Labrenzia sp. PHM005: one gene and its partner. The protein of the gene in region 2 interacts with the protein of the main gene of each other region in a pairwise test. Links are inferred from orthologs where the notes say so. Each region holds a gene or a part of one and is shown on either strand. Other genes may lie near its edges. The genes, in order: uvrA and uvrB.

The links.
Region 1: the proteins of uvrB (region 2) and uvrA interact in binary tests that used the Escherichia coli proteins (3 or more experiments, as listed by UniProt). The link is inferred for Labrenzia sp. PHM005 from one-to-one orthologs.

Annotation. Positions count from the first base shown.
Region 1 is NZ_CP041191.1:4,148,311-4,152,012, reverse strand. The notes cover bases 5-3,470. They hold uvrA (excinuclease ABC subunit UvrA), read right to left. Parts: upstream 3,130-3,470; coding sequence 205-3,129; downstream 5-204. Other genes in these bases: FJ695_RS18740 (sulfotransferase), read right to left, coding at 5-119. In the rest of the region: more of FJ695_RS18740, read right to left, coding at 1-4; FJ695_RS18730 (single-stranded DNA-binding protein), read left to right, coding at 3,591-3,702. UniProt on the Escherichia coli protein: The UvrABC repair system catalyzes the recognition and processing of DNA lesions. UvrA is an ATPase and a DNA-binding protein. A damage recognition complex composed of 2 UvrA and 2 UvrB subunits scans DNA for abnormalities.
Region 2 is NZ_CP041191.1:2,635,032-2,638,739, forward strand. The notes cover bases 184-3,655. They hold uvrB (excinuclease ABC subunit UvrB), read right to left. Parts: upstream 3,258-3,655; coding sequence 384-3,257; downstream 184-383. Other genes in these bases: FJ695_RS11875 (MarR family winged helix-turn-helix transcriptional regulator), read right to left, coding at 3,357-3,655. In the rest of the region: more of FJ695_RS11875, read right to left, coding at 3,656-3,708. UniProt on the Escherichia coli protein: The UvrABC repair system catalyzes the recognition and processing of DNA lesions. A damage recognition complex composed of 2 UvrA and 2 UvrB subunits scans DNA for abnormalities.

The DNA of each region.
Region 1 (3,702 bases), 1.5 Mb from region 2 along the record:
AGTTCATTCCAGTCCCCTAATACTTCGCCGTAATTGATTACTTCAGGATGTTGGTTGAGCATATTTACCAGCGAATTGCTGCCGCTTCTTCCCAACGTCAGTATGAAATGTTTGTCCATTGAATTCGCTTTGATTGGCCTGAATACGTCGTTTGCCGCAACAAGCACTGTCCCGGAAAACTCATGGCAAGAGCCTCTAAGTTACTCAAGCAGCATCTGGAGCACGGTGTGGCCTACGGTGCAACAATTCTGCAAGAAACTGGCCTGTGTAGCTCTCTTTTCTCGAAGCCACGTCCTCCGGCCGTCCGGCGGCGACAATTGTGCCGCCTCCGTCGCCGCCTTCCGGGCCGAGATCTATGATCCAGTCGGCGGTTTTGATGACTTCCAGATTGTGTTCAATCACCAGCACGGTGTTGCCCTGATCGACAAGTTCGTGAAGAACATCGAGCAGTTTGGCGACATCATGGAAGTGTAGGCCCGTGGTCGGTTCATCCAGAATGTAGAGCGTGCGGCCGGTGGAGCGTTTGGAGAGTTCTTTGGCGAGCTTGACCCGCTGCGCTTCACCGCCCGACAGCGTGGTCGCTTGCTGGCCGACTTTGATATAGCCGAGCCCGACCCGCGCCAGCGTTTCCATCTTGTCGCGGACAGCGGGGACCGCTGAGAAGAAGTCAGCCGCCTCTTCAACAGTCATATCGAGAACATCGGCAATTGATTTGCCCTTGAACTCGACTTCCAGGGTCTCGCGGTTGTAGCGTTTGCCCTTGCAGACATCGCAAGTGACATAAACATCGGGCAGGAAGTGCATCTCGATCTTGATCACACCGTCGCCCTGGCAGGCCTCGCAGCGTCCGCCTTTGACGTTGAACGAGAACCGGCCCGGCTGATAACCACGGGCCTTCGCCTCAGGCATGCCGGCGAACCATTCGCGGATCGGCGTAAAAGCGCCGGTGTAGGTGGCCGGGTTGGAGCGCGGCGTCCGGCCGATCGGTGATTGATCGATATCGATCACCTTGTCGAGCACCTCCAGGCCTTCGATGCGGTCATGCGGCGCCGGGTTGTCGCGGGCACCATTCAAACGCCGCGCGGCCGACTTATAAAGCGTATCGATCAAGAAGGTGGATTTGCCGCCACCGGACACGCCGGTGACACAGGTAAATGTGCTGAGCGGGACGTCGACATCAACATCCTTGAGGTTGTTGCCGCGCGCGCCTTTGACAGAGATCTTGCGTTTCTTGTCGATCTTGCGCCGTTCCATCGGCAGTGGAATCATCTTGGCGCCGGAGAGGTACTGACCGGTCAAGGAGTTGCCGTTGGCCATGACATCTTGCGGGGAGCCATGGGCAACCACCTGGCCGCCGTGCACACCGGCGCCTGGTCCGACATCAACAACATAGTCCGCGGTCAGAACCGCATCCTCGTCGTGTTCAACGACAATCACCGTATTCCCGAGATCACGCAGGTGGCGCAAGGTTTCCAGAAGCCGGGCGTTGTCGCGCTGGTGCAGGCCGATGGACGGCTCGTCCAGAACATACAAAACGCCGGTGAGGCCTGATCCGATCTGAGACGCAAGGCGGATCCGCTGACTTTCACCGCCCGACAAGGTGCCGGACGAACGCGCCATGGAGAGATACTCCAGCCCGACATCGTTGAGGAACTTCAGCCGTTCGCGGATTTCCTTCAGGATCCGTCCAGCGATTTCCGTCTGTTTGTCATTGAGCTTTGCCGGAAGCTGGTCGAACCATGCCCCGGCATCGCGAATGGAAAGCTCCGTGATATGGCCGATGTGCCGATCGGCGATCTTGACCGCAAGCGCTTCAGGTTTCAGGCGGTAGCCCTGGCAAGCTGGGCAGGCGTGGTCGGACTGGAACCGGGCGAGTTCTTCGCGCACCCAGGTGGATTCTGTCTCCCGCCAGCGCCGTTCGATGTTGCCGATGACGCCCTCAAACGGCTTTTCCGTCCGGTAGCTGCGTACGCCATCGTCATAGACAAACTCGATGTCCGTCTTGCCGGTGCCATGAAGGATTGCGTCCTGAACTTTCGCGTCCAGATCCTTCCAGGGTGTCGCCATAGACACATCAAAATGGCGGCAAAGGGCTTCCAGAGTCTGGGCGTAATAGGGTGAGGTGGAGCCGGTTTTCGCCCAGGGCAGCACCGCACCTTCGCGCAAAGACAAGGTATGGTCGGGCACGACCAAATCTTCTTCAAAGGCGAGCGTAGTGCCCAGCCCGTCGCACGTTGGACAGGCACCAAACGGGTTGTTGAAAGAAAACAGACGTGGTTCGATTTCCGGGATGGTGAAACCGGAGACCGGGCAAGCGAATTTTTCGGAAAAGATCAGCCGCTTTGGAACGCCGTTTTCTTCGGTTTCTCCGGCAAACTCGGCGATTGCGATGCCATCGGCCAGTTTCAGCGCTGTTTCCAGTGAATCGGCCAGGCGGCCGGCGATATCGTCGCGCACGACAATCCGGTCCACGACCACATCGATGTCGTGTTTGAATTTCTTGTCGAGCGCGGGAGCATCGGCAATTTCGTAAAAGGTTCCGTCGATCTTAACCCGCTGGAAGCCCTTTTTCATCAGTTCGGCGAGTTCCTTACGGTACTCGCCTTTGCGGCCGCGGACCATCGGCGCCAGCAAATACAGGCGGCTGCCTTCGTCCAGATCCATGACCCGGTCGACCATCTGGCTGACCGTCTGGCTTTCGATGGGCAGGCCGGTTGCCGGGGAATACGGAATCCCAACCCGCGCAAACAACAAGCGCATATAGTCATAGATTTCCGTGACCGTGCCGACGGTAGAGCGCGGATTACGTGAGGTCGTCTTCTGCTCAATGGAAATTGCCGGAGACAGGCCGTCGATCTGATCGACATCCGGCTTCTGCATCATCTCCAGGAACTGGCGGGCATAAGCGGACAGGCTTTCAACATACCGGCGCTGGCCTTCCGCGTAGATGGTGTCGAAAGCAAGAGACGATTTTCCCGACCCGGATAGCCCGGTCATGACGATCAGCTTGTTGCGCGGTAAATCTAGATCGACGTTCTTCAGATTGTGTTCGCGGGCCCCGCGCACACTGAGAACTTTCGTCGGGTCTTTTTTCCAGGCGTCGCTATCAGAAGCCTTCGCAGTCGTCATATTGTCGTCATCCTGATCTTGCGCAGACAGCCCGGGCCGGGCTTTTAATATGTCTCCCGGGCGCGGTCCTGCTCGCACCCGATATAGCAGTTTCCAGCCCGTCTTCCAGATGGCTGTCTCTGCAAAATTCCGTTTGCTGCCAAACCTGGCAGGAGAATTGAATCAAGAGTATAAAAATGATAAGAACAAAACAAGTACAGAATGACTTTCGGTGTGGATAGACCGGGATTGCGAAACAAGACCGGCTGCAATGGCACATTTTGTTGCGTGGCTTTTTTGCCTCTTAATGGCCCGGCAGGGGTCAACACTGTGGAAAATGGGGGGAGCTGGCCAAAAAAGGCGGCGTTTGTACAATCTGATCGCTAGGGTGTGGACTTTAGAATTGGGCGCTTTAAACGGAGTGCCATGCCATCCAGCTGCCTTGGCGGGGCCGGGTGCAAGAACATAAACAGGAGTTGAGCATGGCGGGAAGCGTCAACAAAGTCATTTTGGTCGGAAATCTTGGGGCGGATCCGGAAATCCGGCGCACCCAGGATGGCCGCCCGATCGCCAACCTGCGGATCGCCACGTCTG
Region 2 (3,708 bases):
CCGCCCGATCCGCTCCCTCCCGGGGGACGGTCCCCCAAAAAGCCCGTGTGAGCGGATACGCAGATCATCATACGGCAGGGGCATGGGGGCGTGGATAAGATTTCTTTGTGTCAGGAGGTTCCAACCGTGCCGTCCCGGATTTGATCCGGGATCTGTTACACTGTTTTTGGTCCCGGCTCAGAGGCCGGGACGGCTTAGGGAACGCAGCCACTGCGCGCTCACTGAGCGTCATCCCCGCCTTGTGCGGGGATCCAATCCACCGTTCAGCATCGGTCCGATGGGTGTATTCATTGAAACGCGGCCCAATAAACCTCTGCCCATTCCCGAGATTTCGGGAATCAATGGATCCCCGCACAAGGCGGGGATGACATCTGGGGGAGGGGTTATTGCCCCGGCCGTCCGCTCTTCTTCGGCCGACCGCGCCGCTTTTTCTCGTCCACAGGATCCTCGTAAGATCCGGCGCCGATCTTGCCGCGCGGGGAAAGATGAGGCGCATCGTCTGCCTGGACGACGGGTGCCGGTTTTTGCGGCAGCGGGCCTTTTGTCAGTGGGACTTCCGTGCGCCCAACGGTCATTTCATCGAGGCTCGGCTTATGAACCTTTGATTTGGCCTTGGCTGCTCTATCTTTCGCCGTTTCCTTCTTCTTGCCGCTCGCGCCTTCCTTGGTGCCGCCGGCGCCGAATTTCTTGTCGCCCTTGTAACCGCCGGTTTTCTGGTCGACGGCAGATTGCCGGGCCATGGCGTCGTCGGCAACGGCCAGTTCGGTTTCCTGCAGGCGTTTGATTTCGTCGCGCAGGCGGGCGGCGGTCTCGAAGTCGAGATCGGCGGCGGCGTCGCGCATCTGTTTTTCCAGATCGGAAATGTGAGCCTGCAGATTGTGGCCGACCAGTGCCCCTTCCTCGGCAAAACCGGCATCGACCGTGACGTGGTCCTGCTCGTAGACCGATTCCAGAATGTCGCCGATGGAGCGGCGGACGCTTTCCGGCGTGATGCCGTGTTCGGCGTTGTAGGCTATCTGTTTGTCGCGGCGGCGGTTGGTTTCGGCAATTGCCCGCTCCATGGAGCCGGTCATATTGTCGGCATAAAGGATCACCTTGCCGTCGACATTCCGGGCTGCGCGGCCAATGGTCTGGATCAGCGAGGTTTCGGAGCGCAGAAAACCTTCCTTGTCCGCATCCAGGATCGCGACCAGCGCACATTCGGGAATGTCGAGGCCCTCGCGCAGCAAGTTGATGCCAACCAGCACGTCGAAGGCGCCGAGGCGCAGATCCCTCAGGATCTCGATGCGTTCCAGCGTGTCGATGTCGGAGTGCATGTAGCGCACGCGCACGCCGTTTTCGTGCAGATATTCGGTCAGATCCTCGGCCATCCGCTTGGTCAAGGTGGTGACCAGCGTGCGGTAGCCTTTCTGGGCGGTCTCCCGGACTTCCCCCAGAAGATCATCGACCTGGGATGTCGCCGGGCGGATTTCCACTGGCGGGTCGATCAGGCCGGTCGGGCGGATCACCTGTTCGGCAAACACGCCGCCGGCCTCCTCCATTTCCCAGCTGCCGGGGGTGGCCGAGACCGCAATCGATTGCGGCCGCATGGCATTCCATTCCTCAAAGCGCAGTGGACGGTTGTCCATGCAGCTCGGGAGTCTGAAGCCGTACTCTGCCAGTGTCGCCTTGCGGCGGAAGTCGCCCCGGTACATGGCGCCGATCTGAGGAATGGTGACATGGCTCTCGTCGGCAAAAACGATGGCATTGTCCGGCAGATACTCAAACAGAGTGGGCGGCGGCTCGCCCGGCTTGCGGCCGGTCAGATAGCGCGAGTAGTTCTCGATACCGGCACAGGACCCGGTCGCCTCCAGCATTTCCAGGTCGAACATGGTGCGCTGTTCCAGCCGCTGGGCTTCCAGCAGGCGGCCGTGGGCGTTCAATTCCTCCAGCCGGTGTTTCAGCTCTTCCTTGATCGACTTTGTCGCCTGGTTCAGCGTCGGCTTGGGCGTCACATAGTGCGAGTTGGCGTAGATCTTGACGCTTTTCAGTTCGCCGGATTTCTGGCCGGTGAGGGGATCGAATTCGGTGATTTGCTCGATCTCGTCGCCGAACAGGGAGATCCGCCAGGCGCGGTCCTCATAGTGGGCCGGAAACAGCTCAATCGTATCCCCGCGGACGCGGAAGGTGCCGCGCTGGAAGGCGGCGTCGTTGCGCTTGTACTGCAGGGCGACCAGATCAGCGATCAGCTGGCGCTGGTCGATCTGCTCACCCACCTCAATCGCGAAGGTCATCGCCGTATAGGTTTCGACCGACCCGATACCGTAGATGCAGGACACCGAGGCGACGATGATGACGTCGTCGCGCTCCAAAAGGGCGCGGGTGGCCGAGTGGCGCATCCGGTCAATCTGTTCGTTGATCGAGGATTCCTTCTCGATATAGGTGTCCGTGCGCGGGACGTAGGCTTCCGGCTGGTAGTAGTCGTAGTAGGAAACGAAATATTCGACTGCGTTGTCCGGAAAGAAGCTTTTGAACTCGCCGTAAAGCTGGGCCGCCAGTGTCTTGTTGGGCGCCAGGATCAACGCCGGGCGCTGGGTGCGGGAGATCACCTGCGCCATCGTATAAGTCTTGCCCGAACCGGTGACACCGAGCAGCACCTGGGTCTGGTCGCCGGTGTTCATGCCTTCGACGAGATCGGCAATGGCGGTCGGCTGGTCGCCCTTGGGCTCATACTCGGAGGCGAGCACGATCTCGACGCCGCCTTCGGATTTCGGCGGGCGTTCGGGCCGGTGCGGCACCCATTCCGCGCCGTTCTTGTGGAGCGGATTGCCGCTTTCGATCAACGCCGACAGGGCTTCCACGGTGGCCGTTGCGCCTTGATTTCCGCCGAGTTCACCATAGCGGCCGTCGGCGGCGGATTTCTTTTTGTTGTCCTTCTTGTGCTGTTTGAGCTTTGCTTCAAGCGCCTCGGCCTCTTCCAGGCTCATGTCCAGCCCGGCGACCGGGTTCAACCCGCCGGCCGCCCGTTCGCGCGCACTCTCGGCCTTGCCGATGGAGGTGCCGCGGGCGGATTTGGTGGGCTTTTCTTTTTTGGAAGCTGCCTTTTTTACTGCGGCCTTTTTGGGCGCAGGTTTCTCCGCTTCTTCCGAAATCTCGGCGGCCCAATCGGAAATCGAGCCTGATAGAGGCGTGCCAGACAGGGGCTTCTGCGGGGCTTCGCCGAAGCCGTCGGGCGCGTTGGGATCGTCTGCGGAGGTTTTCGGGGGGCGCTTGCTCATGGGCCTCAATATGGTCCGAGTCCGCGCGCGAGAAAACCCCTCCGTTGCGGCTTTGTTCCAGTTTCTCAGACTTCTTGCCAGTCTCCTGACAATAGGCTGTCAGGAGAAGGGGACTTCGTTGAGTTCCTGTAAAAGGCCCCGGAGCGTTTCAAGTTTCTCCCGGCCGAGTTTTTCAGCGAGTTCTTGTTCCATCTCTGCAACCAGCGCCTGGGCTTTTTTTCGCGCTTCCAATCCCTTTTCGGTGGGAACCGGCATCTTGTCCCGCAAGTTTCCGGGGACGGGGTCGAGCCGGAGGGCGCCGGCTTCGACCAGCCGGTGGACTGCCGAGTGGATCGACTGGCGGGTAACGCCCCGGTCGCGGGCCAGTTCTGACACCGTACGTGGGTGGCGGCAGATGGTCATGAACAGGTTGGCATCGGCCGGTCGAACCACATCGAGCCCAGTGCCTTTG